DNA from 3 places in the Bacillus mojavensis genome. Region 1 is predicted to be linked to each of the others. Evidence: predicted binding sites of a transcription regulator. Region 1 holds the regulator's gene; each other region holds the start of a gene.

The links. The regulator Rex, encoded in region 1, represses fermentation and respiration genes when NADH is low (regulators of the CRP and FNR family bind a similar motif). The targets are predictions, from matches to a motif close to TTGTGAAATATTTCACAA.
Region 2: a site for Rex is predicted at 8,206-8,223, ahead of HC660_RS19320 (formate/nitrite transporter family protein). Genes of this name have one in related genera too.
Region 3: a site for Rex is predicted at 2,291-2,308, ahead of HC660_RS18955 (nitrate/nitrite transporter). Genes of this name have one in related genera too.

Annotation. Positions count from the first base shown of each region.
Region 1 is NZ_CP051464.1:645,272-656,183, forward strand. Features, by position in the region: gene HC660_RS03365 (ABC-F family ATP-binding cassette domain-containing protein) at 1-1,145, opposite strand, end outside; gene moaC (cyclic pyranopterin monophosphate synthase MoaC) at 1,272-1,784, shown strand; gene HC660_RS03375 (redox-sensing transcriptional repressor Rex) at 1,781-2,428, shown strand; gene tatAY (sec-independent protein translocase protein TatAY) at 2,450-2,623, shown strand; gene tatC (sec-independent protein translocase protein TatCy) at 2,630-3,388, shown strand; gene HC660_RS03390 (YdiK family protein) at 3,435-3,626, opposite strand; gene HC660_RS03395 (CPBP family intramembrane glutamic endopeptidase) at 3,623-4,357, opposite strand; gene groES (co-chaperone GroES) at 4,595-4,879, shown strand; gene groL (chaperonin GroEL) at 4,926-6,560, shown strand; partial or broken gene HC660_RS20975 (abhydrolase domain-containing 18) at 7,219-7,505, shown strand; gene HC660_RS20980 (alpha/beta hydrolase family protein) at 7,716-8,339, shown strand; gene HC660_RS03415 (ATP-binding protein) at 8,434-10,912, opposite strand, start outside.
Region 2 is NZ_CP051464.1:3,709,439-3,720,350, forward strand. Features, by position in the region: gene HC660_RS19270 (aldehyde dehydrogenase) at 1-600, shown strand, start outside; gene HC660_RS19275 (uracil-DNA glycosylase) at 625-1,302, opposite strand; gene HC660_RS19280 (glycosyltransferase family 2 protein) at 1,316-2,122, opposite strand; gene HC660_RS19285 (hypothetical protein) at 2,218-2,745, opposite strand; gene HC660_RS19290 (permease prefix domain 1-containing protein) at 2,794-3,429, opposite strand; gene HC660_RS19295 (PadR family transcriptional regulator) at 3,422-3,760, opposite strand; gene HC660_RS19300 (bifunctional hydroxymethylpyrimidine kinase/phosphomethylpyrimidine kinase) at 3,905-4,720, shown strand; gene HC660_RS19305 (hypothetical protein) at 4,810-5,058, opposite strand; gene sacA (sucrose-6-phosphate hydrolase) at 5,151-6,590, opposite strand; gene scrA (PTS system sucrose transporter subunit IIBC) at 6,587-7,972, opposite strand; gene HC660_RS19320 (formate/nitrite transporter family protein) at 8,271-9,038, shown strand; gene sacT (sac operon transcriptional antiterminator SacT) at 9,077-9,907, opposite strand; gene HC660_RS19330 (hypothetical protein) at 9,949-10,251, opposite strand; gene HC660_RS19335 (S8 family peptidase) at 10,780-10,912, shown strand, end outside.
Region 3 is NZ_CP051464.1:3,645,954-3,656,865, forward strand. Features, by position in the region: gene HC660_RS18945 (YwiC-like family protein) at 1-181, shown strand, start outside; gene HC660_RS18950 (fumarate/nitrate reduction transcriptional regulator Fnr) at 214-930, opposite strand; gene HC660_RS18955 (nitrate/nitrite transporter) at 1,040-2,227, opposite strand; gene argS (arginine--tRNA ligase) at 2,362-4,032, opposite strand; gene HC660_RS18965 (YwiB family protein) at 4,029-4,457, opposite strand; gene sboA (subtilosin A) at 4,769-4,900, shown strand; partial or broken gene HC660_RS21400 (bacteriocin-like protein SboX) at 4,857-4,997, shown strand; gene albA (subtilosin maturase AlbA) at 5,035-6,381, shown strand; gene albB (antilisterial bacteriocin subtilosin biosynthesis protein AlbB) at 6,394-6,555, shown strand; gene HC660_RS18985 (ATP-binding cassette domain-containing protein) at 6,552-7,271, shown strand; gene HC660_RS18990 (bacteriocin biosynthesis protein AlbD) at 7,264-8,577, shown strand; gene HC660_RS18995 (insulinase family protein) at 8,567-9,730, shown strand; gene HC660_RS19000 (M16 family metallopeptidase) at 9,736-10,912, shown strand, end outside.

The sequences.
Region 1 (10,912 bases):
CCCTGATCCGGCTTCAGTGTGTTTATTAATGTTTTCAGCAAGGTTGATTTTCCGATTCCGTTGGGACCTACAAGAGCGGCGCTTTCTCCTCTTGTCAGCCTAAACGAAACATCTGTCAGAAGCGGCGGCTGGTTTTCATAGCTGATGGTCAGATCCTGAACCCGCAGGACCTCGTTCCCGCTCTGTTTTGTAATATCAAAATGAAAATTTGCTGATTTTTCGTCGCCGAGCGGTTTTGACATGACGTCCATCCGTTCAAGCTGTTTCCGCCGGCTTTGTGCTCTTTTTGTCGTTGAGGCTCTCGCCAGATTTCGGTCTACAAAGTCCTGCAGCTTAGCGATTTCATCCTGCTGTTTTTCATACAGCTTAAGATCCTTTTCATATTGGGCAGCTTTCTGATCGAGATAAGCGCTGTAGTTGCCGTGATACTTTTTGCTTTCTGATCTAGATACCTCGTACACCTGATTCACCACTTTATCCAAAAAGTAGCGGTCGTGAGAAACAATCAGAATGGCGCCTGAATAGCCTTGCAAATAATGTTCAAGCCAGGTCAGCGTATTAATGTCCAGATGGTTGGTCGGCTCATCTAGAATGAGAAGGTCAGGCTGTGTTAACAAAAGCTTACCCAAGGCCAGTCTTGTTTTCTGACCACCGCTCAGGCTTTGCACCTGCGTTGAATCGTCAAAATGGCTGAAGCCGAGACCGTGCAGCACAGATCTGACATCTGCTTCATATTGATAGCCGCCTTTATCTTTAAATTCCTGCTGAAGGCGGTCGTAGGTTTTCATGATGCTTTCCAGTTCACCTGGATCAGCTGCCGCCATTTTTTCTTCTATGGTGCGCATTTCTTTTTCCATTGCTTTTAAGTGATCAAAAACAGTCAGCAGCTCTTCTTTTATGGTAAGCTTAGAATCCAAGCCGGTATGCTGGGCTAAGTAGCCCATTGTGATATCTTTCGGCTTGATAACTTCACCCTTTTCATATGAAAGGTGACCTGCGATAATTTTAAGGAGTGTAGATTTCCCCGCGCCGTTTCTTCCGACAATTGCGACGCGATCACGGTTTCTGACTTCCAGCTTTATATTGTTTAAAATAGTATCAGCACCAAATGATTTGGAAAGCTGATTAATTTGTAAGATCATCATATTATTTCACCTCTGCTATAATAAGTTAAGTGTAGCTTATGAACCAGAACTCAGCAAACAATACATTGGCCGGATAAGACATAGAGAAGAAAATAGTGTATGATCTGTTTAAGGAGAGTTTTTACTATGAATGGATTTTCTCATTTTAATGAACAGGGCAGAGCCCAGATGGTGGATATCAGCGAAAAATCTTCGACTGTCCGTACTGCGGCGGCTGTATCAAGCGTACACATGAAGAGTGAAGTGTACGAGAAAATAAAAAGCCATGATATCGGCAAAGGAGATGTACTTGCTGTCGCTCAGGTGGCGGGCATTATGGCTGCAAAGCAAACATCAAATATCATTCCGATGTGCCATCCGCTATCCTTGAGCGGGGTCGATATTTCGTTTGACTGGAAAATAAAAGAAACAGAAGTTATACTTCATATAAAAGCACAGGTCAAAACGAAAGGGAGTACAGGTGTGGAAATGGAAGCGCTAACTTCTGCATCGGTGTGTGCCCTTACTGTTTACGATATGTGCAAGGCGCTTGATAAGGGGATGGTCATCGGCCCTACCTGCTTGCTGGAAAAGACAGGCGGGAAAAACGGTGACTTTAAAAGAGAACTATCCGAGTATAATTTGGAGGACCAAAAATGAATAAGGATCAATCAAAAATTCCGCAGGCGACGGCAAAACGGCTGCCGCTTTATTATCGCTTTTTAAAGAATCTGCATGCGTCAGGAAAACAGCGTGTATCATCTGCTGAACTCAGTGATGCCGTAAAGGTTGATTCTGCCACGATTCGCAGGGATTTTTCCTATTTTGGAGCTCTTGGCAAAAAAGGATACGGATATAATGTTGATTATTTGCTGTCATTTTTCCGAAAAACACTTGATCAGGATGAAATGACAGACGTTATCTTGATTGGTGTCGGGAATTTAGGAACAGCATTTCTTCACTATAATTTCACAAAAAATAATAACACGAAAATTTCTATGGCTTTTGATATAAATGAGAGTAAAATAGGAACTGAGGTAGGCGGTGTGCCCGTCTTTAACCTAGATGATCTTGAAAAACATGTAAAAGGCGAATCAGTTGCCATTCTTACAGTGCCCGCAGTTGCGGCCCAATCGATTACCGACAGATTGGTTGCGTTAGGGATTAAGGGTATTCTTAATTTTACGCCGGCCCGTTTGAATGTGCCGGAACACATTCGAATTCATCATATAGATTTAGCTGTAGAGCTTCAGTCACTGGTTTATTTCTTGAAGCATTATTCTGTTTTAGAGGAAATCGAGTAACCGGAAAGGAGGAGCCCAAATATGCCGATCGGTCCTGGAAGCCTTGCTGTTATCGCAATCGTTGCTCTGATTATCTTTGGTCCCAAAAAGCTGCCTGAGTTGGGAAAAGCGGCTGGAGACACACTTCGTGAATTCAAAAACGCTACTAAAGGATTAGCGAGTGATGATGAGGAAAAAAAGAAAGAGAATCAGTAAGTTAGGATGACACAAATGAAAGTGAATCAAATGTCGCTGCTGGAGCATATTGCGGAGCTTCGAAAACGATTGCTGGTTGTGGCGCTGGCGTTTGTCGTTTTCTTTATCGCGGGATTTTTTTTAGCGAAGCCGATTATAGTGTATTTGCAAGAAACGGATGAAGCGAAGGAGCTCACGCTCAATGCGTTTAATCTGACAGACCCGCTTTATGTGTTTATGCAGTTTGCGTTTATCATCGGGATTGTCCTGACTTCGCCGGTTATTCTTTACCAGCTTTGGGCTTTTGTGAGCCCGGGTCTCTATGAAAGGGAACGCAAAGTAACGCTCAGCTACATTCCGATCTCTATTTTGCTGTTTTTAGCGGGTTTATCTTTTTCCTATTATATTTTATTTCCTTTTGTTGTCGATTTTATGAAACGGATCTCTCAAGATTTGAATGTCACTCAGGTAATCGGAATTAATGAATATTTTCATTTTCTTCTGCAGCTGACGATTCCGTTTGGACTATTGTTTCAAATGCCGGTCATCCTTATGTTTTTGACAAGGCTTGGAATTGTGACACCGATGTTTTTAACGAAAATCAGAAAGTATGCGTACTTTACGCTGCTTGTGATTGCTGCTCTGATTACACCACCTGAGCTTTTGTCTCATATGATGGTGACTGTTCCGCTCTTGATTTTGTATGAAATCAGTATTTTAATATCGAAGGCTGCCTATCGGAAAGCGCAGAAAAGCAGTGCTGCCGATCATGACGTTTCTTCTTAACCATCATAAAAAAATCCATTTCTCATAGAAGAGAAATGGATTTTCTTTATTTCTGGTTTTTCTTTGTTTTAAATGAAAAGGCGAACATCTTAAAAGAAATGCTGATGTTGTATGCAGCGAACACCATCAGCAGGATGGAGTAAAATGACCACATGCTGCCTGGTGAGCTTGCGGCGAGATAAGTAAAGATGCACCCTACGGCAAAGTAGATCATTCCCCACACTATCGGGTTTCTCATGAAAGTAATCCTCCAATAATCAATTGCATTTGTGTGCTTTGCTGTTCAAGGTATTTCTGAACAGGCTCAAGCTGCATAATGACGACGAATGTATTCATCATTACATGGGCGAAAATCGGCACCCAAATCCGTTTGGTTCTCGCATATAAAAATGCAAAGGTAAAGCCCATTGCTGTATACAGCAGAAGGTGCGTCAAATCGGCATGAACAATTCCGAAAATAATGGAGCTGATCAGTCCGGCAATAAAGAAATTCGTTTTTTCGTACAGCGCGCCGAAAATGATTTTTCTGAAGATGATTTCTTCTAATATTGGCCCGATGATAGAAGAAACGATAATCATAAGCGGGACTGCCTGAATCACATCCAGGATGGCTTTTGTATTTTCTGATTCTCTTCCGATGCCAAATACATAATATTCAATAGAACCGGCTATTCCTTGAGAGAAAAGGGCTATGAAAAAACCGGCTATCGCCCAAAGGATCGATAGTCCGACAGAGTCTTTCTTTTCGTTTCGCAACGTAGTTTTAGGCACAGTTCTGAGAATGAGCAATACAACAATCAGACAGGCAATAAAACTGATGACGGACCATAATCCCTGCGCGTGCAGCAGATTTTCTTTTGTGGGCTGTCCTCCCGCATAACCGAATTTAAATAACAAGGGAATCCCGATTACTGCTGAAAACTGCATGATGATATATGTCAAAATAATAAACCAATACTGTTTTCTCAAATGGTATGTACTCCTTTGTTAAGTGGGTTTCTTTTGTCTACAGCTATTGTAACATAATTGAACGGGGGTGAAAAAACCAAGGGATATCAGAGCTGAAAAGAATGATGTAAGCGTGAAAAATTTTTTATCTTATCACTTGAAATTGGAAGTCAGATTCTTTATTATAAGAGTTGTGTTAGCACTCTTTAGTGCTGAGTGCTAAAATTACATATTCATACTATTGAGGAGGTTATTACATTGTTAAAGCCATTAGGTGATCGCGTTGTCATTGAACTCGTAGAATCTGAAGAAAAAACTGCCAGCGGAATTGTGTTACCGGATTCTGCAAAAGAAAAGCCGCAAGAAGGCAAAATCGTGGCAGCTGGTTCAGGTCGCGTGTTAGAAAGCGGAGAGCGCGTTGCTTTAGAAGTAAAAGAGGGCGACCGCATTATCTTCTCAAAATACGCAGGTACTGAAGTGAAATACGAAGGTACTGAATACTTAATCTTACGTGAAAGCGACATTTTAGCTGTTATCGGCTAATTCTTAAATAAACAAATACTTAAAAATTCGAGGAGGTTTCGTACACATGGCAAAAGATATTAAGTTTAGTGAAGAAGCTCGCCGCGCAATGCTTCGCGGTGTTGATGCACTTGCTGATGCTGTAAAAGTAACTTTAGGACCAAAAGGACGCAACGTGGTTCTAGAGAAAAAATTCGGTTCTCCGTTAATCACAAATGACGGTGTAACAATCGCTAAAGAAATCGAACTTGAAGACGCGTTTGAAAACATGGGTGCTAAGCTTGTAGCTGAAGTAGCCAGCAAAACAAACGACGTTGCCGGTGACGGTACAACAACTGCGACAGTTCTTGCGCAAGCAATGATCCGCGAAGGCCTTAAAAACGTAACAGCAGGCGCTAACCCTGTAGGCGTGCGTAAAGGTATGGAACAAGCTGTAAACGTTGCGATCGAGAACCTGAAAGAAATTTCTAAGCCAATCGAAGGCAAAGAATCTATCGCTCAGGTTGCTGCGATCTCTGCTGCTGATGAGGAAGTCGGAAGCCTTATCGCTGAAGCAATGGAGCGCGTAGGCAACGACGGCGTTATCACAATCGAAGAGTCTAAAGGCTTCACAACTGAGCTTGAAGTTGTTGAAGGTATGCAATTCGACCGCGGATATGCGTCTCCTTACATGGTAACTGATTCTGATAAGATGGAAGCAGTTCTTGACAATCCTTACATCTTAATCACAGACAAAAAAATCACAAACATTCAAGAAATCCTTCCTGTGCTTGAGCAGGTTGTTCAGCAAGGCAAACCATTGCTTCTAATCGCTGAGGATGTTGAAGGTGAAGCTCTTGCAACACTTGTTGTGAACAAACTTCGCGGCACATTCAACGCAGTGGCTGTTAAAGCTCCTGGCTTTGGTGACCGCCGTAAAGCAATGCTTGAAGACATCGCTGTCCTTACTGGCGGAGAAGTCATCACAGAAGATCTTGGCCTTGACCTGAAATCTACTGAAATCGGACAATTGGGACGCGCTTCTAAAGTTGTGGTTACAAAAGAAAACACAACAATCGTTGAAGGCGCTGGCGAAACAGATAAAATTTCTGCACGCGTCACTCAAATCCGCGCACAAGTGGAAGAAACAACTTCTGAGTTCGACAGAGAAAAATTACAAGAGCGTCTTGCTAAACTTGCTGGCGGCGTAGCTGTCATCAAAGTCGGCGCTGCGACTGAAACTGAGCTGAAAGAGCGTAAACTTCGCATCGAAGACGCCCTGAACTCAACTCGCGCAGCTGTTGAAGAAGGCATCGTATCCGGCGGTGGTACAGCGCTTGTCAACGTATATAACAAAGTGGCTGCCGTTGAAGCTGAAGGTGATGCGCAAACAGGTATCAACATCGTGCTTCGCGCGCTTGAAGAGCCAATTCGTCAAATCGCACACAACGCTGGTCTTGAAGGATCTGTCATCGTTGAGCGCCTCAAAAACGAAGAAATCGGCGTAGGCTTCAACGCTGCAACTGGCGAATGGGTAAACATGATTGAAAAAGGGATCGTTGACCCAACAAAAGTTACACGTTCTGCACTGCAAAACGCAGCTTCTGTAGCAGCAATGCTCTTAACAACTGAAGCTGTTGTCGCTGACAAACCGGAAGAAAATGCCGGCGGCGCAGGAATGCCTGACATGGGCGGCATGGGCGGTATGGGCGGCATGATGTAAAACCGACAAAAAACCCTTGACTTACAAGGGGTTGTCGGTAACGGACGTCATTTTTGATGCCCTTTTGATGCCATTTATAAATTTTTGAGGCTTCTCATGAGTTCACCGAACTTGTGAGAGGCTTCTTTTTTTTCTGTTTTTTGTGGTTTGATTTTTTCAGCACTGTTTTATATCGATTTTCAATAGTTTTGATAAACGATAGATAACTCCGATATGGACTATTCAATCGATCAAAATACAAAATTCTCATCATACAATCCGTGCTTTATTTGCATCTTGACTTTATTTTTTACTTTGTGCTTTTTAAGGACTCGCAGGACGGACCTCGTCTTCGACTGCTGAAAACCAGAAGTGAGTTGAATTCCATCTTCTCGAAAAATAACACGAGGCATTTCTTGGGATGTAGCCAGAAACCAACCTTTGGACCCTTTCTCTCTATTGCAGACAGGAGACAATATTGGTATACTCTCATACGACAAAAAAAGACCCAGTTATCTAGATAAATAGTGCCATCAACACTCTTAAACGGTTTCCCCGGGAAAGCACTGTCAAAGAGAAATCCTATTAAAATGTCTATTTTTGCTGCTTTTATTGCTACTAAAAGACGATGTTTTCCTTGCAATAAGGAACTCGTCTTTTTTGTTAAGTATAAAGAGAAACTGTCGATGGAGATAGATTCTTTCACCAACATCTTGATAAAATCCGTTCCGACTCTATGGAGACAGGACAATCCAATTATTAACTCTAATATTCGTTTTTTTGATTATCAAGGAGGACTTAATCGTGCATTTCTCAGAAATGATAGATCGCTTGGCTTTATATGATTTACATAGAAAAAGAAGCAAAGATAAACAATTTTCTGTTGCTTTTACAGCCGATGCAGATGATAGAGAGGAATTTTACAGTGCAAATATAGCCGATGTTTCAATTGACTTGAATGAATCTAAAAAAAATTATAGGGTTGGAACATTTCGTTATGAATCCTTAATTCAAACTGGGAATCCTGTTAATGATACTTTAAAAGGGGAGGTTTTTTTAAATGAAAATGATATAGATCAACCCAATGTTATCTTTGTACATGGCTGGCGCATGGATTCGTACAATAGGATCAAAAAAATATTTCATAATCGTATAATGAACGATTTAGGCTGGAACATGTATTATTATTCTCTTCCATACCATTTTGAAAGAGAACCGGAAAATTCATTGTATAATGGCGAGTTGATGATTAGTGCAAATATTGATCGTACAATTGAGTCGTCAAGACAGGCCGTTGTAGATTTACGAGCGTTAATTCACTGGATAAAAGCAAATAAAAAAGGGCCTGTTATCATAATGGGAGTAAGCTTAGGGGGATGGGTTACGAATCTAATTGCTACCCTAGAATCCCAAATTGATGTAGTGGTATCAATCTTTTATGCCAATCGCCTTTCTTATTCAATATGGAACACGATCCCAGGTAAATTCATAAGAGAAGAATTAGAACAAAATGGTGTGACCTATGAAGATTTAATAAAATATTGGAATATCACAGATCCTAGTCAAGCCTTGCCGAAAGTTAATAAAGATAACATTCTGCTGATTTCTGCTAAACATGATCAGTATATTGACTTAAAAGATGCAGATTCTTTATGGGAAAGTTGGAGGAAACCGAAAAGATATGTCTATAATTGTGGTCATTCCAGCATTGTTCTTTGCCGCAAAAAGCTGGCAAATGATACGCTTTCCTTTATACGAGAAAGAATACATACGGGAAAATCTCGTTCAGTACATTTGTAGACATTAATAAGAAACGAAAGGCCAACTGCGACTTCAGTTGGCCTATTCTATTTATAATAAAGAAACTGAGTGAGATTCCTGACAGAACTACGTACTAGTCGTTTTCTTTGATCACCATTGCCAATTGTTCCACCTCTCCCCGAATCCCAATCGCAGGCTCCCACGAATCAATCAGACGAATCGCCTTCTGATTAGAATCCATCGCTTTCGTTTTCTCTCCTTTACGGTACAACAGCTGAGCCATTCCATAATAATAATAGATCAACTCAACCTGATTCGCGTTATGTTTGTCATAAAGCATTTGCTCAAAAGCTTCTTCCGCTTTCTCAAACTGACCACACTTCACGTAAGCCACACCCAAATTGAAATAGGCTTCTACCGTTTTTTCGCCCCCATACATGGAGCTGATTTGATTTGCCGCTTCGTATAATTGAATGGCTTCTTCATTATGACCTTTCACAAAGCTCAGATCTCCGCGAACCAATAGAACTCTGTGCTGAATCGCAGGGGAAATCGGTTTATCTTTGATTTCGGTTAAAATCGCTTCCGCTTTTTCATCACTTCCGCCTTTTAGTAACAGCCTTGATTGCAGTGCGAGTCCCCATACCTTTAGATCGTGAACGTCTTGCTCTTCAGTGTCTGATTGTTCAAGCGTTTTCAGGCCGGCTTCAATTTGCTGAAGAGCCCCGTCTAAATCGTTGACTTCCATCAGTGCCCAGCCCGCTGTGTCGATTCTGAAGAAGGCTTCTCGTGTGTGTTGGCCTAATTGATGGGCGGCATCGGCGGCTTTACGGCCGTATTCGATTCGTAAGGGCAGGTTGATTCTGCTTAGAAAATGGCTGATGCGGGTGATGAGTTCGATTAGAATTTCTTTTTGATCGGTTTCGCTTGACCATTTGATCACCTTTAGGATGTTTGGCCATTCTTTTTTGATTTGGTCTAAATCACGTCCCAGGAGATAGCTCCAATAGATAGAGTTGGGCTGTTCCCGCTTTAAATGGGTTTCCGCATAATGAATATAATAGTGCGCCCAGCGGCTGCGGGCTTCTGTTTCATAATTCTGATTTTCGGACAAGTGCTGTTCTCCGTAAGCGACCACAGTTTGATGCGCTAAGTATTGTGTCCTTCCTTCGCTTCGTTCCGGCTGAATCAGAGCAAAAGATCGCATTTGTTCAATTGCGTAATGAAAACGGCGAGCGTCTAATCCGGCCGCTGCCGCCAGGCTTTTTTCATCTGGCGGCTTGCTGAAAAAGCATAGCACCTGCCATAGCTTCAGGGTGTCTTCATTGCATCTGTGCCATGTGCGCCCAAATAGAAAATCAAACAGATCTAATAGTGAGTAGCCTGCTTTTCCGAGCTCATGAATCAGCTGATGAGCGGGAATGTCATCGTCTGACATATAGGCGATGCTGAGTGCCATGGCTTTCGGGTTTCCGGCTGTTGCTGAAATGAACCCACTCTTCAGTTCTGGGGATAGTTCCAGCAGCTGCGCTAGCTTTTCTCGTTTAGTTGGATCGTTGCACATTTGCAGGCAGCGGTTCACTTCTTGATGAAAATATTCCAGGGCATCTGTTTGTTCAAGTCCGCTCAGCTGGATGGTTACCATTTCACCGAAGCCTTCCCGATAGGTTTGCTTCAAGTTTTCACGTGCTGTGAGGAGAACTTTCACGCCTTGAGGCAGGCTGGTGATAAATTCGTGAATGTCTCTTTCGGCAGTGTCTATGCTGTCCACGATCAGCAGGACCGGTTTTTCTCTAGTATAATTAGCAAGTGCATTGCGGACGACAAATCGTTTTTCGTTTATGGATTTATTGATTTGTTCCGTTCGACCGAGCTGATAGGCAATCGTATTTAAAAAATCACTAAAGCTTAATCCCTTCCAATCAGCACTGAGCCAGATGATGCTGTTGAATGCCGGCCAATCTGAGGAATCGCCGCCGATACAGGAATAGGCTGCCTCAAGAGCAGTAGTCGTTTTCCCCATGCCTGCCCATCCGGTAATCAAACAGACGGGTGATGGGGAAAGCATCCATTGCCGTATCGCCTCGATGTCAAATCTTCGTCCTATAAAGTGACCCGACCAGCGTGACGGTAAGTTGTGTGTCAAAGGGATCTGTTCTGTAAGCGCATTCGTTTTATGGTCGAGAACATCAGGAAATAAACGCTTGACTGTTTTTTCAATATCTTGATCAAGCGGTGCTCCGAATGAATTGTCCTGCCGTACTATTTTCGCTTTTTTAAGACATGAGGCCGCCCATACAGGCAGTGCAGGTTTGATTACCGGTATAGTGGTGGTCTCAAGCAGGTCGGAAAACCACTGTATATTCATATCGGTTTTTTCAAGAATGATCCAGATCATTCCGAACAGTTTTCCGTCTTCAATTCTTCCGGGAACATAGTTCACACCCATCTGTCCGATCCAGCTTTTAATCGTGTTTGGGGAAACTCCCAGCTGGTGTGAAATGTTGTCTAAATAAGACTGTCCTGTTTTTTCGTTCTTATTTCTTCTGACTTTATAATCTGGATGAAGTTTTAATGACTTTACGCCAGGTGCCAGCAATTCTGCAAATTGT
Region 2 (10,912 bases), 970 kb from region 1:
ACAGAGCTTACGGAAGAAATGAAGCGTGTCATTGGTGAGTTTTACGGACTGCAGCCCGAACTGAATCCGTCTTATGGCAAAATCGTCAGTGAACGCCACTACCAGCGGCTGCTGAGCTTTCTGAAAGACGGCGTCGCGCTAATTGGCGGCCAAGCAGACCACAGGCACCACAAAATAGCGCCGACCATTCTCGATCAGGTCACAGATGATTCCCCAGTGATGCAAGAGGAAATTTTCGGACCCATTCTTCCGCTGTTTGCATATCGCGGCATCGATGAAGTCATTGAGAAAGTCAAGTCGCGTCCCAAGCCGCTTGCCCTGTATGTGTTTACAACAAACCAAACAATTGAACGAGAGATAATAGAAAACCTGTCGTTTGGCGGCGGCTGTGTCAACGATACGTTGATGCATGTCGCGACACCGTATTTGCCATTCGGCGGCGTGGGAGAAAGCGGAATCGGCAGCTATCACGGATTTGACAGCTTTAACACATTTACGCACAAAAAAAGCGTCGTCAAGCAAACGAACCGCTTCGACTTCGCTTTCCGTTATCCATCATCCAAAAACGGCCTGCGTTTGATACGGAAAATACTCAAATAAAAAAGCGCAGGTCATCTGCGCTTTTTATAAATCCTTTATACACCAATCAATCGGAGCCTCCCCCATTTTCTCCAAGTAGGCATTTGCCCGCGAAAATGGCTTGCTGCCAAAAAATCCGTTTCTTGCTGAAAACGGGCTGGGATGCGTCGATTCAATAATAAAATGCTTGGACGTGTCGATTCGTTCTTTTTTCATTTGGGCATGCCGGCCCCACAGTATAAAAATAATCGGCCGTTCTCTTTCATTCAGCACATCAATTATCCGGTCAGTCAGCTGCTCCCAGCCTTTTCCCTTATGGGAATTCGCCTGTCCGCGCCGCACTGTGAGCACGGTATTCAGCAAAAGAACCCCCTGCTCCGCCCAGCTGACGAGCGACCCGTGATTCGGTATGCTGCAGCCGATATCATCCTGAAGCTCAAGAAAAATATTTTTCAATGAAGGCGGCTGCTTCACACCCGGCTTTACGGAGAAGCTTAAGCCTTGAGCCTGTCCAGGTCCATGATACGGATCTTGACCGAGAATAACCACCTTGACATCATCGTACGGCGTGTAGTGCAGCGCATTAAAGATATCGCGGCTGTCCGGATAGATCGTCTCCTCCATGTATTCCCGCTTCAGCATTTCTCTCAGCTCTAGATAATACGGTTTTTCAAACTCTTCCTTCAGCTGTTCCCACCAGCTGTCCTGCAAAAGCTGTTTCAAGATGCAAACCTCCTTACGAACGATGAAGTCTGGAATAGACAGGTTTGCCATCCCAAACAATCTCACTTTGTGCTTCCCGCCTCTTCATGTCAGGCTCTTCAAGCAGGACGGCAAAGTTTTTCGTCGGCAGTTCCCCTAGTCCGTGCTTCTCACTTAAACGATCCAAATATTGCTTCCGCTTGGCGCCAAGGTCTGCGGACTGATTGTCTCCCGCGTCACTGAATGCATATATCACACTGGCACAAGGCACACGCTTGATCCGGTAATCCTTCGCTGCACGCAAGTAAAAATCCCAGTCCCAATAATTATGCACATCAGCATCGAAATACCCGATCTCATCGTGCAGGAAACGTCTGTACATGCTGCCCGACGGCACGTAGGTCGAGAACACTCTCATATCCTCATAATCAGCGGTATACGCAAATAACTTCCGCGAAATCGGATATCTTGTCCCTTCCCTCTCTTCAAACGACACAATTTCGGCATCAGAATGAACGAAATCTGCCGTTTCCATTTCCTTCGCCATTCTTTCCAGATGGCCCGGCGTGAAGAAATCATCATCATCACAAAGCATGATACAGTCGCCTGATACCTCTTTGACACCCACATTTCTCGCTTCCACATGGCCTGAGTTCTTTTCTAAATCAATCACAGCAATCGGCAGCTCCGGATACAGTGCTTTGGCCTGCTCAACCGACTCCCCGGCATCATTGACAATAATGACTTCATACGGCTTCATAGTCTGCTGTGAAATCGACTCCAACAACTCGCACAAAGCCGGAATCCGATTATAGGTCACAATTACGATAGAAATCTTCATGATGCTCTCCTTCTCATTTTCATAGTCATGTACTATTAAAACATATATTGGACGGGAGATCAGTGGGAATATCCTACCGAACTGTGAAATGGAAACTACAGAAACAGCAAAGTGACGCCTACCAGAAGCACCATAATCAGCATCAGCTCTCCACATACACGAACGACATCTTTCAGGCGGACGCCATTCGGCAGGAAGAGATGCCATAGCTTAGATTGATAGACCGGCAGCAGCACCAATGCGTAAGAAAGGCACAAAAAAGTGAATGCCGGCGGAACAAAAGCACAGCCTGCATCGTCCCAATCTCTCACAATTTCAGAAACACTCGTTCCATCTGACAAGAACAAACCAATCAACAAGGCCAGCAAAACAAAGGATCCCAATTGAACATCAAACAGCCGCATGCGTTGGTGGCAAGCAATCCAGAGTGCCCAAAACCAGCCAATAGAATAGAATAATAATAGAAAAACGATTGCACCAGCAGTAAAAACAACATCTGGCATCCTATCGAGCAAAAAAACAAGCGGTACGGACATGGCCATAACCAAAAGCATGGATGCACCCACAAACAAAAATACAGCCACATGAATAACAAAACCATATAAACAAGAGCCGAGTCTCATGACAATCCCCCTTCATTACATAGAATTTCTATGTACATACCTAAAAAATCAGGCAAGCTGGCGCCTGCCAAAATAACAGCCTATTCGCCCGCACGCCGGAAATAACAGCGTAGCACAAGCACACGCCCCTATAAACCAAGGTGTCAGCAAGGATTGAAACAGCGCAGCAGGAACTAGATCAAACAGAAAAACAAACATAAAAATAACGTTCGGCACCATAGAAATAAGAATCGTATGTAAAACAAGCCGTTCACCGCGTTGACCGAACTCCCTAACGCCTTGGTACCCAATCAGCACCCAATAGAGAATATAAGCAGCTAAAATCAGCCACACAGAAACAGAAATGCCTTTCCACACTGCATGAACAAAGGGAGATTCTAACCATGCATGCAATACTGTAATGGTAATACCTGCTGCAAATAAAGCACTATTGCAGAATAGATGGAATAATAAAAACGTACGGGCGAATACAGGCTGTTCTTTCTGAAAGGATGATACAATCTCATCCGGTGTGCCAAATTCCCGAAGCAAACATTCCATGGCTTCTGCCTCACTCTTCCCCTCTTGAATGGAGTGAAACAAGTGGTGTTCAATATGGTTTTCGATCTCTTCGATCATCGCTTCACTATCAGAAACCCCTTTAAGCCCGTTTTTCACTTTATATATATAAGTCTCTTTATCCATTCTGTCCGCCCCGCTTCAGCATTCGGTCCATCATAGCTGAAAACACGCTCCATTCCTTTGTGCGCTCTGCCAGGATCTCTCTGCCGTCTTCTGTAATCCGATAATACTTACGATCCGGGCCTTTCTCCTGCTTCTCCCAATATGAAGAAATATATCCTTGCCGTTCAAGTTTATGAAGGGAAGGATACAATGTTCCCTCTTTCATCTGCAGTTCATTATCGCTGCGGCTTCCCATCTCTTTTACAAGCTCATAGCCATACATCGGCCTCTCATTCAGGAGCGTTAATACCAATATCACAGTGCTGCCTTTAATCAGCTCACGATTTAACATGACAAAACCCCTACCTAGTTTTCTTATGTAGCATTGTACGAAATCACCCTGAAACTGTCAATTGATTCCTATAAACCTTTCGTATTGTGATAAGCAGAAAATCTAACTATAATGAGATATAAAACATTGATGGAGGTTCAACACATGTCTATGCATAAAGCACTCACGATTGCCGGCTCCGATTCCAGCGGCGGCGCGGGAATTCAAGCTGATTTAAAAACATTTCAAGAAAAAAACGTATATGGGATGACAGCCTTAACGGTGATCGTTGCAATGGACCCGAACAACAGCTGGGATCATCAAGTCTTTCCGATCGATCCAGACACGATTCGCGCACAGCTCGCAACGATTGTAGACGGCATTGGTGTGGACGCCATGAAAACGGGAATGCTGCCAACCGTTGAGATTATCGAGCTTGCGGCGAAAACGATCAAAGAAAAACAACTGCAAAACGTCGTGATTGATCCGGTTATGGTATGCAAAGGGGCAAATGAGGTTCTTTATCCGGAGCACGCGCAAGCCCTGCGTGAACAATTGGCACCGCTCGCTACCGTGATTACGCCAAACCTGTTCGAAGCCAGCCAGCTCAGCGGCATGGGTGAATTAAAAACGATTGAAGACATGAAAGAAGCGGCGAAAAAAATCCACGCCCTCGGCGCTCAATATGTTGTGATTACAGGCGGAGGCAAGCTGAAGCACGAAAAAGCTGTAGACGTTCTATATGACGGAGAAACAGCGGAAGTCCTTGAAAGTGAAATGATTGATACGCCTTATACACATGGCGCCGGCTGTACGTTCTCCGCAGCGGTGACAGCAGAACTCGCGAAAGGCGCGGAAGTCAAAGAAGCAATTTACGCGGCGAAAGAATTTATTACTGCTGCGATTCAAGAGTCCTTCCCGTTGAATCAGTATGTCGGACCTACGAAGCATTCTGCTTTGCGCCTGAATAAACAATCATAAACAAAATCGGCTGCCTTCCAAAGAGGCAGCCTTTTTTTATTCTCGGAGACTTTTCACAGAAAAAACTGCCGATCACATCGGCAGCCTGTTTATTTGGTCTTTAAATTGTTCGCAGATGACCTCAAAAATATCTCTATGGATTGAACAAAAAGTGCATATTCCTTCATTTGTTCATATGCCCGTGAAAGGGTTTCTGCCGCTTCACTATGCGGTGTTGTTCCCCGTAGCATTTTTTTCAGCTGAAGCAGCACATCCTTATATTCTTCCCGCTTATCCTCAACTTGATCCGCAGCCTTTTCTAAACATTCCGGTGTTATCTTCTGTTCATGTATATTCAAGAAAACAACTCCTTTTACAGAAAAAAATGTAGGTTATCGTTGAAGAATAGCACAGATGGCACAGATTTCACATAAGAAAAAAGAAGGATTTTCTACATAAGTGTCCAAATTCCGACTTTCATTTCAGATCTTCCGTTTGATCTCGCAGTCACTTGATCATTTCCCGGGAAAGGAAAATATCTTGCGCTGAATACCTCTTCCCCATGATTGATAAAGACTTCCACTGATGACGCGTCGATAAACATGTGCACTGTGTGCAGATTGCTGATGCGGCAATGTCTCGCTTCTGTTTTTGTACCGTCAAAGCTTGTGCGCTCTAGTGTGATAAGCCCCTCTTCCTTCCGGAAAGAGAATGTGGCAGTGGCGCGGATATCGATTTCAAAACCAGACTCCGTATCAATGTCTTCAATCAAAATTTCAGCTCTTTCAGGATTTTCAACTGGCAGCGTACCAGACGATCCATACATGTTGATTTGAACTTCCTGCCCATTTTTCCGCATCGCTTTCAGCTCAGGAAGCGGCTGCTGTATCAGCTTCTCCCCTGATAGCGTCAGCTGTCTCGGCAGCGTCATACAGTGAATCCAGTGATAATCTTTCGTCGGATGATACTTCTCATCCTGATCAGGTACAGCCATCCACGCAAACAGTATCCGGCGCCCCTGATCGTCTTCAAGTGTCTGCGGCGCGTAAAAATCAAAGCCTTGATCAAGCTCCGTAAACGCAGCATGCATCAGCCCCGTTTTTTCATAATCGAGCTGCCCTACAAAATATCCAGATTGATACACATTTTGATAACGATAGCCGTCAGCTTCAAGTCCTTGGGGCGAGACAATCAGCACGTCGGAGCCTTGAAGAGAAAACAGGTCAGGGCACTCCCACATATATCCGAAATCATTCAGTCCGTTGAGGCCGGCACCTGTTATCGGGCCGAGAAACGTCCACTCAGTCAAGTTATTGGAAGTAAACAAAACAGCTTGGCCCTTCATGTTCTCCGTTTGCGCACCGATCACCATATACCATTTTCCTTCATGCTCCCACACCTTCGGATCACGAAAATGAGCTGTATAGCCTTCAGGTAGACGGGCCACGACACCTTTTTTCTCAAAGGTCAGCCCATCGTCCGATACAGCAACGCACTGATACGTTTCTCGATTCCCATCCTGGTCCCTGACATTTCCTGTGTAAAACAGATAGAGCCGGTCATCCTTGACAACAGCGCTGCCCGAGTAGCAGCCGTTTTTATCAAACCAATCACTCGGAGCCAGCGCAATCTCTTCCCGCTTCCAGCTCACAAAATCACATGTCGTATAATGCCCCCAAAACTTTGCCCCGTGCCCCGTCTGAAACGGCTGCCACTGAAAAAACAAATGATAGACTCCCTTCCAATACACCACGCCATTTGGATCATTCAGCAAACCAACCGGGGGCATGATGTGAAAGTGCTGGCGGTGCGGATCGCTGTCAGCAATATGTTCTTTCTTCTCAACTTCTTCATAAGCCCGGCGACGCAGCTCCTGATCATGTGCTGTCATTTTTTTCTCTCCTCATCTTCGTTTATTTTCATGACAAACGCCGCAATGAACGCTGATACTGCCGCAATAACCATTCCAATCATATAGTTCACTAGATTTCCAAATCCAAACGGTGCTGCAATGGCGATCATCGGAATGCCTGTTAACCCGTAAGCGTTTGCAGCAACATGTGTAAAGACGACATACGCGCCGCCCAGCGCGCCTCCAATCATCGCGGCGATAAACGGCTTCCGGTAGCGAAGGTTTACCCCGAAAATGACGGGCTCAGTAATGCCAAGAAAAGCAGAAAATGCCGCCGGAAGAGCGATTTCCTTCGTTTTTGCCTTTTTCGCTAAAAAGAAGACGGCAAGGCCGGCCCCGCCTTGGGCGACATTTGCCATAGACCAAATCGGCAATAAATAGTTCCTGCCAAGATCTGAAATAAGCCCCGCCTCAATCGCATGGAAGCTGTGATGAACACCTGTGAGGACGATCAGTGAATAGGTGCCTCCAAAAAGAAGGCCTGCGACAAAACCGGCATGATCATACACATATGTTAAAGCAACAGTAATACCGGAGCCAAGCGCTCTTCCTAAAGGGCCGATGGCAATAAATGCGACAAACCCGGTGACAATGACAGTAACAAAAGGCGTAACCAGCAAATCGACCGCATGCGGAACCACTTTTCTTGTCCATTTCTCTACCTTGCTCATGACGTAAACTGCCAGCAGGACAGGGATGACGGTTCCCTGATAACCGAGGAGCGCGATATCAAACCCGAAAAGATGCATATAATCAGGTGACGCTTCCGCCAAACCCCATGGATTCAAAAGCGTCGGGTGTATCATGATTCCCCCGATGACCGCTCCTAAATACGGATTGCTTCCAAACTCTTTTGAAGCGCTGACCCCGATCAAAATCGGCAGGAAGATGAATGCCGCGCTTGAAAACATATCAAGGAGCTGCAGCAGCGCAGAGTCCTTACTCATCCAATGAAAGGCATTGATCATTCCCAATAACCCCATTAACAGGCCGCTGGCTACGATGGCTGGAATGATCGGAACAAAAATATTCGAAAGCGTTTTCGCAAATCTCGCCGCAGGATTCAGTTTCTCTTTAGCAGCATCCTGGTGATTCACATGTTCTTCACGCTCTACATCGGCTTCCTTAGAAAAAGCATCATACACTTTATTGACAAGGCCTGTTCCAAAAATAATCTGGTATTGGCCTGAACTGCTGAAAGCGCCTTTGACGCCTTCAAGCTCTTCTACTTGTGCTTGATCTATCTTTGATTCATCCTTAATCACTAAACGCAGTCTTGTCGCACAATGAGCCGCGCTGATAATGTTTTCTTTTCCCCCGAGAAGCTCAATGAGGCGTTTTGCAGTCTCTTTGTAATCCATCTTCTTCTCCCCCTTTTATAAACAAAAAAGACCTAAAATTCGCCAACGAATAAAGGACACAGCGATCCTTTTTCATTTACGCAAATTTTAGGTCTTGCCTGCTTTACCAGTCACAATCCCGCTTATTCAGATTAAGAATACGCTTTCATCATAAAACATGACAGCGTTTTCGTCAACTGTTTTTTAGTTAAAAAGTTTGATAGAACATGTAGACATAAATTCGTAAAAAATATTTGTGAAACACTTCACAATATCATGCTATACTATGCTCATCTATCAAAGAAAGCAGGAAAAGACAATGGAAACGCAAGCATTGCAAAAGGTTGAAGAGTATGCTTTAAGAAAACAAGACATATTCGTTTCAAGCAAAATCCGTTATTTGCTCAGATCCATTTTGGCCAGCATGTTTATTGGTTTTGGCATTACAGCCGCAAGCAAAACAGGCAGCTATTTCTCTATTGCCGACTCACCGTTTGCCTTTCCGGCTGCCGCTGTGACATTTGGAGCTGCTATTGTATTAATTGCCTACGGAGGCGGGGATTTATTCACCGGCAACACCTTTTATTTCACTTATACCGCACTCCGGAAAAGAATCCGCTGGCGCGATACCCTGTATTTGTGGGCTTTCAGCTATACCGGCAATTTGATCGGAGCCGTTTTATTTGCGATTCTTATCAGCGCAACCGGGCTTTTCGAGGGGGCATCCCATTCCTTTTTGATTCAATTGGCAGAGCATAAGATGGAGCCGCCGGCGTCAGAGCTGTTTTTCCGAGGAATGCTGTGCAATTGGCTTGTATGTCTCGCTTTTTTCATTCCGATGTCTCTCAAAGGAGAAGGAGCAAAGCTGTTTGCCATGATGCTTTTCGTTTTCTGCTTTTTTATTTCCGGTTTCGAACACAGCATTGCCAATATGTGCACATTTGCGATCTCACTTTTGATTGATCACCCTGATACAGTCACACTGGCGGGAGTAGTCAGAAACTTAATTCCTGTTACGCTCGGCAATCTGGCCGCAGGAATTGTGATGATGGGCTGGATGTATCACACGCTGAATGCCGATAAATAAAAAAACTTCCAGAGATCACTCCCTGCAAGTCAAAGCGGTTATTCCGAGAGATCTTGAAGACGCTGGACATGCAGCGTGATATAGCCGGCCTCGGACTCCGGCAAATGTAATTGATATTCATTTTTCAGAAACTCCGCCAGCTCCAGCGCACATTGATAGGCAAATGAATACTTTTTTTGGATGAAATAAAGCATCTCTTCGTCCATGACATGAAACGCTTCATTTGATTCCAACCGGCTGACCGCGTATCGCAAATGCGTGACAAGGCGTTGATAGGAAATGCTGTTCTCATCCACCTTTCGATTAAAATAGTTTTCTATTTTCTCTATCATTTCTTTTATCATCGTCGTATGCTTCAGCGCTGAATACATACTCTCCGCATCCATCTTTGCCGTATGGATGTGAAGGGCAATATAACCCGCTTCATCTTCAGGCAGAGACACGCCCAATGTCTCTTTTACATGACCGATCGCCCACAGGCCGATCTCGTATTCTTTTTTATAGAGCGCCTTTATCTCATGCAATAATTTATTTTGCACAAGCAGCCCATTTTGAATCCTTTCGATCGCAAAGGACAAATGGTCAGAAAGCGCGATATGAATATGGTCGCTCAGCGGCGCCGCGAGCTCCCCTTCCGCATAGCTGATGATATCCTCAGCTATATCAATATGCTCCTCCGGCAGCGTTTGCAAGATTTGTTTAAACTTTTCATTCTCGTCGTGCACGACAAATATCTTTTCTACTTTATTCATAGGGATAAGATCATTTTTCTTTTTTTGAAAAGCGATTCCCGGTCCCATCACAATTTTTTCCTGATCATCCTCTTTAATTAAAGCCGCATTGTTGTTTAATACTTTATAGATTTTCAAGAGGCTCTCTCTCCCGCCAATTAGCTTTTATGACTGGGATTTTACCTCCTTTTGACCGCCATGTAAAGATGCGGGCCGGCCCTCTCCTGCTTTGGCGATTCCTTGAAGGCTTGCAGACATCTTCTTTTATAGAGAGCGGCGGCTTTCGCTTTCTGTTTTTCTTCGTCATTCACAGCCATCCGCCATTCATAAAACGAAACCAGTCCTGCGGCTTGCACCGCCGCTTTTCTTTGATATGTACGCTGAGCCGAATAAATAGCGGCAGCCGCATGTTTTCGGTCCGGCGCCACCCAGTTCATCAAAAAGACCATCCACACCCGTAAAGATACAAGCAAACGTTTCATAGAAAACATCCCTCCGCTTCTTTTTGGCAGGCAGCCTTTTTAGCAGCCCGTTTTTTCAGCCGCAGCCCGCAAGAAAAGACGGCCGATTTCTTTTCTCGCAAACTAGCAGCTCTAGCAAAACTCATGACTCTATGATAGACCGTGGAAAGAGAATTCTTTGTCACAATATGAGTGAAAAAACAAACTAGTTTTAAGAAGTTTTGTTGAAAGCTGAAAGAAATGAAATGAAAATTGGAGAACCGCTTTAAAAAGTTTATACACAAGTTATCCCAAAGATAAGAACAACTTAATCACAAGAGATATCCACATGTCCACAAACACCATCTATATTTTGTATAAGAACATATATTCCCAACTATATATATACACAGCTTTATTCACTTATACACAGGGTTCTGTGTATAACTCCTTCCTTATACACAACCAAAATCCAATAAATGGTCCAAATGACACAAGGATTTTTTTGAATTTTCAAGAAATATATACTAGATCTTCAACATTTTTTCTTAACTCAAAGGGGGAAACACATTGAAAAACGGGATTATTCGCTTTCTGCTTCTAGGTCTTGTTTTATTCTTTACGTTATCCACAGGCATGACAGGGGTACAGGCAGCACCGGTTTCTTCAAAAGGATCGGCAGACCTGGAAAAAGCCGAGTTAT
Region 3 (10,912 bases), 1.0 Mb from region 1:
GCTCCTCCCCTTGCTCTCCGCAGCTTTCGGCGCGGGCTGGGCCGTTCTCGCCTTTATCCCCAGCAGTTTGCGTGCTTGGTTTTTTCACGGAAAGAAGTGGCCAGTTCAAACGATCGGCATTCTTGAAATCGTCAATGCGTGCGTCTTTTTCGCCATCATGTGCATTTGGCTAACAAGATAAAAACAAGGACATATTGCTGTCCTTGTTTCCACTTAATCAATATTGCAAATCTCTAACGGGCAATGTTCGCATTCAATCTCACACCGTAAATAGTCCCGCTGATGCAGTACAATCTTTCCGGATTCCTCTATTGAAATAACCCCTTGTTTGCGGAGATCACCCAGCATGCGGTTGACGCTCTCTCTTGCCGCCGCGCAAAATTTCGCCAAATCCTGGTTTGTCAGGGCAATGTTAATGAGAATGCCGTCACTCCGGTTCACTCCATAGCTGTTTGACAAGCGGATAAGGGTAGAATAGAGTGCCCCTTTTTTGCCATGAAGAAGAAGGTCTCTGATTTTGGATTGAATTTTGCGCAAATGGGTGCTCATCCATTTCATAAATTCAAATGTCAAAGCACCATTGTGGATTAGTTCCTTTTCAAGTCTGCCTTTATTGATGACAAGCACTTCGCCATCCTCCAGCACTTTTGCACTGAGCATATATCTCGGTTCTTCTGTGAAAAGTGTTAATTCACCGACAATATCATTTTTTTGGCAGATTCTAAGTGTCAGGTCTTTGCCGTCAGACGTTAGCTTCCCGATTTCAATGAGTCCTGATTGAATCAGATAAAGCTCTTCTGCATCCATTCCTTCTCGAAACAGGTATGTGTGTTTTTCGATTTTTCTTTTTGTGCTGATGGATTCCAGCAATTGATGAAGATCACTGGAAATAAGATCCTTATCAGATGTTCGAACAGAGAGAAAGTTCATGAGCTCACCTCGAAGAAAAGTCACGTTGTGTATTTATTGTAACGTGAAATCATTTGTGCTTTTCAGAAAAAACTTACAATCTCGTGAATTCCCAGTCGCTGGCGGCCCTTCAGTTTACGCTGTGCCCGCTTCTCTCTGTATGTGTTTTCATTCTTTCCTGCCAATACATCCATATGACAATGACAAAGCTTGCTAACGCGACTTCCGAAAGCGCCATAAATCCGATGGCGTATTGTCCCGTCGCCTGAAATACACTCGCTAGGATCAGCGGAGGGAAAAAACCGCCTAATCCGCCCATGGCAGACACAACTCCGTTGGCAATTCCCGCCTGTTTAGAAAAATAGAAAGGAACCAGTTTAAAAACCGTCCCGTTTCCAATCCCTGAGCACACCGCAACCGTTAACGCCCCAAAGGCATAAATGCCGATCGTCGGCGAAAACGACAGGATCACGCCTGATAATGTCAGGCCGGCAAAGACAAACATCAGGATGCGGAGCGGACTCACTTTATCAGCCAGCCACCCGCCCGCCGGCCTGAGCAGCGTAGATACAGCAATAAAACCTGCCGTCCGCAGCCCGGCATCCGCAGGACTCAGATCAAACTGTTCAACAAGAAAGTTTGGCAGATAGATTGTAAACGCAACAAAAGCGCCAAACGTAATAAAATAAAAGAGACTCAGAAACCACAGCACATGATTTCGGTAAACAGCTTTGATTTGAGTCTTTACGGACACCTTCACTTTCTTCTCATGCCGGTCACCGAAGAAAAAGTGCAGCAAAGCAAATAAAGCCAACAGGACCATATACATTTGCACCGTACTTTTCCACCCCGCCGCTTGTGCAATCACGGGAGCTGCAAATGTAGTGATCGCGGTTCCGATATTCCCGGCGCCGTATATACCGTTTACAACGCCATGTTTTTCTTTAGGATAGTACTTCGGAAGAGATGTAACCCCAATGGAAAAAACGGCTCCCCCAATCCCTAAGAAAAAACCGCCCGCGATTAAATCAAACAGAGAATCTGCAATACTGATCCAAAATACAGGGAATAAAAGCAATATAAAGCTGATCATAAAAATGATCCGCGCGCCAAACCTGTTGGTCAAATATCCCAACGGAATGCGGAGAAGCGATCCTAATATAACGGGTATGGCCGTTACCAAGGAAATTTCGCCTTTGCTCAAATGAATATCTAATGTGATCTGGGAGATAAGTGACGAAATCAGCACCCAAACCATAAACCCTGCCACCAAGCTCAATGACTGCAGCGATAATTGAAAGTGTTGACGGTTAATCATTCGGCTTGCCCCTTTCACTGATTCAATAATCAGCCTTATTATACAAAAACTCGGCGAATAAGTTTGTGAACTATATCACACGATTCTGTAACAAAAAAAGGACAAAGCCCTCTGGCTTTGTCCTTTCAGCATGATTACATTTTTTCAGGAGCCGATACGCCGATTAATTGAAGCGCGTTGTTCAGCGTGATTTGCGTTGCTTTCATTAAAGCTAAGCGCGCACGGCTTTTCTCTTCGTTTTCAGGGTCGATGACTTTCTCCGCATTATAGAAGCTGTGCAGAGCTGAAGCCAAGTCATAAATATAATTCGTCACACGGTGCGGAATTCGTTTTTCCGCCGCTTCCGCCACTGCCTCTGGGAAGCCGCCGATTGTTTTCAGCAGATCATATTCTTTTTCTGATTGAATAGGGCTGAAATCTAGATCAGCCGCCGGTGTGAGTCCTTGTTCTTCCCCTTGGCGAAGCATGCTGCAAATGCGGGCATGTGCGTATTGCGCATAATACACAGGGTTTTCGTTAGATGTTGATACAGCAAGATCCAAGTCAAAATCCATATGCGTGTCAGCGCTGCGCATCGCGAAGAAATAACGCACGGCATCCAAGCCGACTTCGTCAATCAGGTCGCGCATCGTTACCGCTTTCCCCGTCCGTTTGCTCATTTTCATTTTCTCGCCGTTTTTGTAAAGGTGCACGAGCTGAATGATTTCTACTTCCAACGTTCCTTTTTCATAGCCAAGCGCTTCGATTGCCGCTTTCATACGCGGGATGTAGCCGTGGTGATCGGCGCCCCATACGTTGACCAGCTTATCAAAGCCGCGGTCAAGCTTGTCCTTATGGTACGCGATATCAGGAAGCAGGTATGTGTATGTGCCGTCCTTTTTGATCAGTACGCGGTCTTTGTCATCACCGAAGGTTGTGGAACGGAACCAAGTCGCACCGTCTTCCTCATAGACATGGCCTTTCTCACGCAGCGCGTCCAGCGCTTTATCGATTTTTCCGTTTTGGTACAGTGATGTTTCAGAATACCACACGTCAAACGGCACGCGGAAGTTTTCCAAGTCTACGCGAAGCTTTTCCAGCTCGTATTTCAAACCATATTCTCGGAAAAATGCGAGGCGTTCGCTTTCTTCTTCGTTGACGAAACGGTCGCCGTATTCCTCAGCGAGACGCTTTCCGATTGAAATGATATCCTCGCCGCGATAGCCGTCCTCCGGCATCGGTTTTTCCAATCCGAGCGCTTCAAAGTAACGGACTTCCACAGAAAGCGCCAGGTTGTTAATCTGGTTTCCGGCATCGTTAATGTAATATTCGCGGCTCACATCATAACCCGCTTTTGCAAGCACATTGCACAAGGAATCGCCGACAGCCGCACCGCGCGCGTGGCCTAAGTGAAGGTCGCCCGTCGGATTTGCAGATACGAATTCCACTTGAACGCGTTCACCGTTTCCGATGTTTGTTTCTCCATACGCGTCTCCCGCTTCCAGTACAGATGGGATCAGCTTCGTTAAATATTGATTGTCCATATAGAAATTGATAAAACCAGGACCAGCGATATCAAGCTTTTCAATAGAAGCCTTTCCTTTATCAAAAGAAGTGACAATCTCCTCAGCGATTTGGCGCGGCGCTTTTTTTGCGATTCTCGCCAGCTGCATCGCCATATTTGTTGAATAATCGCCGTGTGTTTTATCCTTCGGTGTTTCTAAAACGACGTTAGGAATCTGGCTTTCTTCAGCCAGTCCCGCTTTCAGAACGGCTGCTTTAATTTCCTCTTTCAGCACGTCCTTCATTTGTTCCGCAATGTTCATGCGTGAGTTCCTCCCTCATACGTAATCGTCATATTATGTAAATGCTGCTGCTCGTCTCCGACATGCATATCATATGCGATACTGATACGGCCTTTTTCTTCGCCGAGATCAGATTGAATTGATTTTGTGCTCGTTTTCAGCTCAAGCTCACCAAATGACATTTTATATTTGGCGATTGTGGAAGCTCCAGTTACAAAACGCTGGTTCATTTTGACAGCGCCTGATCTCATGACAAGCACTTCGCCTTCGCTTACTTTCACAATCGTTTTCACTTTGCCTAAGTCGTGTTCTTCATAATAAGATAGATACACTTTATTCTGTTTCACATAGTAAAATCCGGTGGTGCGGAATTCGATCACTTCTTCGTTTCCGTCATCCTCGACTACAGATTTCACATGGATTGTTATCGGTGTCTCTTGCTTCATTCTGACACGTCCTTTTCATCTTTCCACTTTGACTTGAATAGTATAATCATTCGGTTTGTAAACTTCAACTGCTTCTATCTTACCATCATTGCTCATCAGATTTGAAGATAAACCTCAGAAAAAGCAATTCCTTTATAGAAGAGAAAATCATACCACTAATTACCTTGAGGAAATATTACATTTTTCCGAATTCTACCGTTTACAATTCACATTTTCTTCAAAATATATGTATTGAATTGGTAATTTGATAGTTTTAATATAAAAGTACATCAAAGATCTGCTAGAAAAACAAAAAAAGGGAGGATTCAATTATGAAAAAAGCTGTCATTGTAGAAAACAAAGGTTGTGCAACATGCTCAATCGGAGCCGCTTGTTTAGTGGACGGCCCTATCCCTGATTTTGAAATTGCCGGTGCAACAGGTCTATTCGGTCTCTGGGGATAAGGTTCTCCGGAAAAGGGCATAGTAATTTACTATGCCCTTTTTAACTAAAATACAAAATTTAACTAAAATCTACATCTTGGTTATACATACACAATGATTTTTACATTTGAATCATATGTATAGGGGATGGTATTTTGTTTATAGAGCAGATGTTTCCATTTATTAATGAAAGTGTAAGAGTCCACCAGTTGCCTGAGGGCGGTGTGCTGGAAATTGACTACTTGCGTGATAACGTCTCGATCTCTGATTTTGAATACTTAGATCTCAACAAAACGGCTTACGAGCTTTGTATGCTGATGGACGGTAAAAAAACGGCTGAACAGATTTTAGAAGAGCAATGCGCAAAGTATGATGAGTCGCCGGAAGACCATAAGGACTGGTACTATGACATGCTCAGCATGCTTTTGAACAAGCAGGTCATTCAGCTTGAAAACCGGGCACGCTTTCACAAAATCGCCACCAGCGGAAGCAATGAATTTCCAATGCCGCTGCATGCCACCTTTGAGCTGACACACCGCTGCAATTTAAAGTGCGCTCACTGCTATTTAGAAAGCTCGCCGGAAGCGCTCGGCACCGTATCCATTGATCAATTTAAGAAAACAGCTGATATGCTGTATGACAACGGCGTTTTAACGTGTGAAATCACAGGCGGCGAAATTTTCGTTCATCCGAACGCCAATGAGATTCTTGAATATGTGTTAAAGAAATTCAAAAAGGTCGCCGTCTTAACCAACGGAACGCTGATGCGAAAAGAAAGCCTGGAGATGTTAAAAGCCTATAAGCAAAAAATCATCGTCGGCATATCACTGGATAGCGTACAGTCCGACGTGCATGATTCATTTAGAGGGAGAAAAGGCTCTTTTGCCCAAACCTGTAAAACGATAAAATTGTTGAGTGATCATGGTATTTTTGTCAGAGTCGCCATGTCGGTTTTCGAAAAAAACATGTGGGAAATCCACGACATGGCCCAAAAGGTGCGCGATCTCGGTGCGAAAGCGTTCTCTTACAATTGGGTTGATGATTTCGGAAGAGGCAGAGATATTGTCCATCCGACGAAAGATGCCGAACAGCACCGCAAATTTATGGAGTATGAGCAAAATGTCATTGATGAATTTAAAGATTTGATCCCGATCATTCCGTATGAAAGAAAACGCGCGGCGAACTGCGGCGCCGGCTGGAAATCGATTGTGATCAGCCCGTTCGGAGAAGTACGCCCGTGCGCGCTCTTCCCGAAGGAATTTTCATTGGGAAATATATTTCATGATTCATATGAAAGCATCTTTGACTCCCCTCTTGTCCATAAACTGTGGAAAGCGCAGGCGCCGCGGTTCAGCGAGCATTGCATGAAAGACAAATGCCCGTTCAGCGGCTATTGCGGAGGCTGTTACTTAAAAGGGCTGAACTCCAACAAATACCACAGAAAAAACATCTGCTCCTGGGCCAAAAATGAACAATTAGAAGATGTGGTCCAGCTTATTTAGGAGGGAAACAATTTGTCACCAGCACAAAGAAAAATTCTACTGTATATCCTTTCAATTATTTTTGTCATCGGCGCGGTCGTCTACTTCGTAAAAAGCGATTATGTGTTTACGCTGATTTCTATCGCCATCGCCATTATTTTCGGTATGCGCGCGCGGAAGGCTGACTCGCGATGAGCATTTTGGATATACACGATGTATCCGTATGGTACGAGCAAGACAACGTTATCTTAGAAAACGTAGATTTACATTTAGAAAAAGGCGCCGTTTACGGACTGCTCGGGGTAAACGGCGCCGGAAAAACAACGCTGATCAATACGCTGACTGGGGTTAACCGCAATTTCAGCGGACACTTTACGCTGTGCGGCATTGAAGCGAATGCCGGCATGCCGCAGAAAACATCAGATGAGCTGAAGATCCGCCGCTACTTCGCTGCAGATTATCCACTTCTTTTTACAGAAATTACGGCGAAGGACTATGTTTCTTTCGTTCATTCCCTGTATCAGAAAGATTTCTCAGAGCAGCAGTTTAACAGTTTGGCAGAGGAATTTCACTTTTCCCAATACACAAACCGGAGAATTTCCGAGCTGTCCCTCGGCAACAGGCAAAAGGTTGTGTTGATGACTGGGCTATTGCTCGGGGCTCCCCTGTTTATTTTGGATGAGCCGCTTGTCGGCTTGGATGTGGAGTCAATAGAGGTCTTCTATCAGAAAATGAAAGAGTATTGCAAGGCAGGCGGAACGATTTTGTTTTCTTCCCATCTGCTCGATGTGGTGCAGAGATTTTGTGATTATGCGGCCATCCTTCATCACAAACAGATCCGGAAGGTCATTCCGATTGGAGAGGAGACTGATCTTCGGCGTGAATTTTTTGGGGTGATCGGCCATGAATAACCTGTTTTCAATTCTGTCATTGCTGTTCAAGCAGCTTTACGGCCGCCAAGGAAAAAAAGACGCCATTCGTATCACCGCAGGGCTTGCCGTTCTGGCCTTGTTTGAAATCGGGCTGATTCGCCAGGCAGGCATTGATGAATCAACTTTAGGAAAAACATACATCACACTCGCGCTTCTGTTTATGAATGCGTACATGGTATTTCTCTCTGTTACATCCCAATGGAAGGAATCCTACATGAAGCTGAGCTGTCTGTTGCCGATCTCTTCCCGGAGCTTCTGGCTCGCTCAGAGTGTGGTTTTGTTTGTTGATACTTGCTTGAGAAGGACGCTCTTCTTTTTCATCTTACCGCTGTTCTTATTCGGAAACGGAACGCTGTCAAGAGCACAAACCCTGTATTGGCTCGGCAGATTTTCGTTTTTTACTGTCTATTCAATTATTTTCGGCGTTCTGTTAAGCAATCTTTTTGTGAAAAAAAGGAGAACGACACTCCTGCTGCATGCGGCGGTATTCACCTGCGTGTGCTTCAGTGCGGCTTTGATGCCTGCCGTGACGATCCCGCTATGTACGATTCACATGCTCTGGGCTATTGCGATTGACTTCCCTTCATTTTTGCAGGCGCCTCAGCAGCAGAGCAAGATGCATTCTTTTATGCGGACATCAGAATTTTCGTTTTATAAAAGAGAATGGAACCGGTTTATTTCCTCTAAAGCGATGCTGTTAAATTATATTGTGATGGGGGCATTCAGCGGCTTCTTTTCGTTTCAGATGATGAACACCGGCATTGCCGATCAGCATGTCGTCTATATCGTGATTAGCGCTCTCCTGCTGATCTGCTCACCGATTGCTTTATTGTATTCTCTTGAAAAAAATGACCGGATGCTGCTGATCACGCTTCCGATTAAACGCAGAACGATGCTTTGGGCGAAATATCGCTTTTATTCCGGTTTATTGGCCGGCGGGTTTATTTTGATTGCCATGATAATGGGCTTGATCAGCGGCCGGCCGATTTCACTTTTGACTTTTTTGCAGTGTATGGAATTGCTGCTGGCGGGGGCTTATATTCGGTTAATTTCAGATGAAAAAAAGCCGTCCTTCAGCTGGCAAACGGAGCAGCAGCTCTGGAGCGGTTTCTCTAAATACCGTTCCTATGTATTTTGTATTCCTCTTTTTTTAGCAACTTTAACAGGCACTGTTATTTCCTTGGCAGTCATTCCGATTGCCGGGCTGATCATTGTCTATTTACTGCAAAAACAGGATGGTGGTTTCTTTGATACAAGCGGAAAAAGAGAACGGCTTGGAAGTTAACCTGCTGACGACTGATCAATTTTCAACCATCTCGATCGCCGCGAGCTTTCTGAAGCCGATCGAAAGCGCGGCGGAACCTGAGGAGGAAGCAATCTATTTTTACGGCGCGGCTGCACACCAGAAGCAAAATATCATCGACACCTTCGGCTATGCCGCCGGCCGCCGCTTCATGTATTCAGCAAATCTCTTTTTTGACCAGCAGCTGAAAACGTACGGGACACGCATGATTCACCCGTTATATGGTGAGGGGTTTCAAACAGATACCGTTCTGAACACTTTTGTTGACATGTCCTCTTTTCCGGTTTCTCTTTCTGCCAGCGCAGCGGAAAAGGCAAAAGCCGAACTGCTGCTGAAAATGGAAAAGAAATTCGCTGACCCGTTCTCCTATTCAGCAGCCCGTCTGGCGGAAGAAGCCTTTGGAAACCCGATGTATGGCACTGCTATGTTTGGCCGAAAAGAAAAGCTAATAGCTGTGCATCCTAAACGTTTTCTGGATGCGTCGGAATTTATCGCTGATTTATTTTCTCAGCAGAAACAGCTGAACATATTAGGAAATATACAGTCATGTGATGTTCAGGGACATGCCTCAAAGGCGTCCGCCGTGTCTGCTGTAAGAAAACCTGTGAATCAGCATATTTTTGAAACAGAGACACGCAGTACAGCGGGACCGTCCGTTATGACACTTGGCTTTGACTGCGGAGACATGAAAGATGTCCGCGATTATTTAGCCATCCAGCTGATAGACGGATTGCTCGGCAAGTACGGCCATTCCGCTTTATTTCGGCATTTTCGCGAAAAAGATTTGGCTGTTTACCATGTAATCACCCGCTATGACATCATGAGCAATATGCTGCTTGTTTCCGTATGCACCGACCAGATTTATGAAAACGAGATTCCTCCAAGAATATTGGAAGCTGTATCAGGTTTTCACGCGGATGGACCTGAATTAAACAAGGCAAAACAATTTTTAATCAATGAAATCCTGCTGCAATTTGATTCTCCTGAAGGGCTCTTAGCCTATATGGGAATCCTGCGCCGTTTCTCTTGCAAAAAAGAAGACTTGCTGGACAGCATCTCAGCGGTCACTTGCCTTGATTTGCTGCAATTCATTAAGAAACTTACATATATCGGAGCTCATGTAGTAAGGGGATGAGAGATATGGAAAAGGAAGCCTTTTTTCAACAGCTGGATGAACGAACCGATATCAGATACGCAGAAAACGGAATGAAAATATTTAGGTTACAATTTCCCCGCGCTCATTTAAGACTGTGCAATGTCAAAACTGGCTTTGGAAGCCGGGATGTCCGCTTACAATCAGAAACCGGCGACAGGCTGCTGCCATATGGCACAGCGCACTTTTTAGAACACCTCCTCTTTTGGCATAACGGCCGGAATCTGTATAGTGATTTTTTTGAACACGGAGCACTGTTGAATGCATTCACTACTTACACTGATACAAATTTCATGTTTACCTCATTGCCGGATCGGCTTAGACAAACCATTCCAATCCTGCTTGACGCTTTATGGAACCACTCGTTTGATGAGCAGATCATTGCTCAGGAAAAAGCCGTGATTACAAGTGAAATAGAAACGGCGCTTCTTAACCACCAGCTTCATTACCATTATCAGCTAATCCAGATGCTGTCTCCTGCCTCACCAGCCGCAGTCTTCCCCGCGGGCAGAAAAAAAGACATTGAGGCTCTAACGGTCTGTGATCTGCAGGAAGCCTATGCGGCCGCCTACCAGCCCCATCAGATGACGCTATTTCTGATCGGCGGCACAGAAGATGCGGAAACTCTTTTGCCTTCTCAGCTCAGGCTGGAAAATCGCTCTGGCAGCCGCTCTGACAGAAAAATCATTCCTGCATGCCCTCCCCTCTCACAAAAAGTCGTAAAGGGTGATGAGGAGCAGCCGGAAGACACTTGGACCGGAATACAAATCGGGGCGCTCCCAGGGGAAAACGGACTTTTAACATTGAAGCTGTACTGGGACATTGCCTCTCGCATCCTGTTCCACATGGATTCGCCGTTTTTTCAAGAGATCCGGCAATCGTACCGCTTGAATATCCAAAGCCTATCAGCGGATGTTCACTTATCAGAGGATGGCGGCTTTTTGATCCTTCACAGTAAAGGGGCACATTCTTCCGCATACATTGATGTAGCATCTTACTATATCACGCAGCAGAAAAACCGTACCGAAGCCTGGCTTGAATACGGCAAGGATTCTTTAGTCAACGCGATCATCTATGACAGTGATTACGTGCGTAAATGCTTTGAATGGGCGGCAGAGTGTGAACAGTATGATTGCTCGTTTCTCGGCCTTTACCGCACCATTC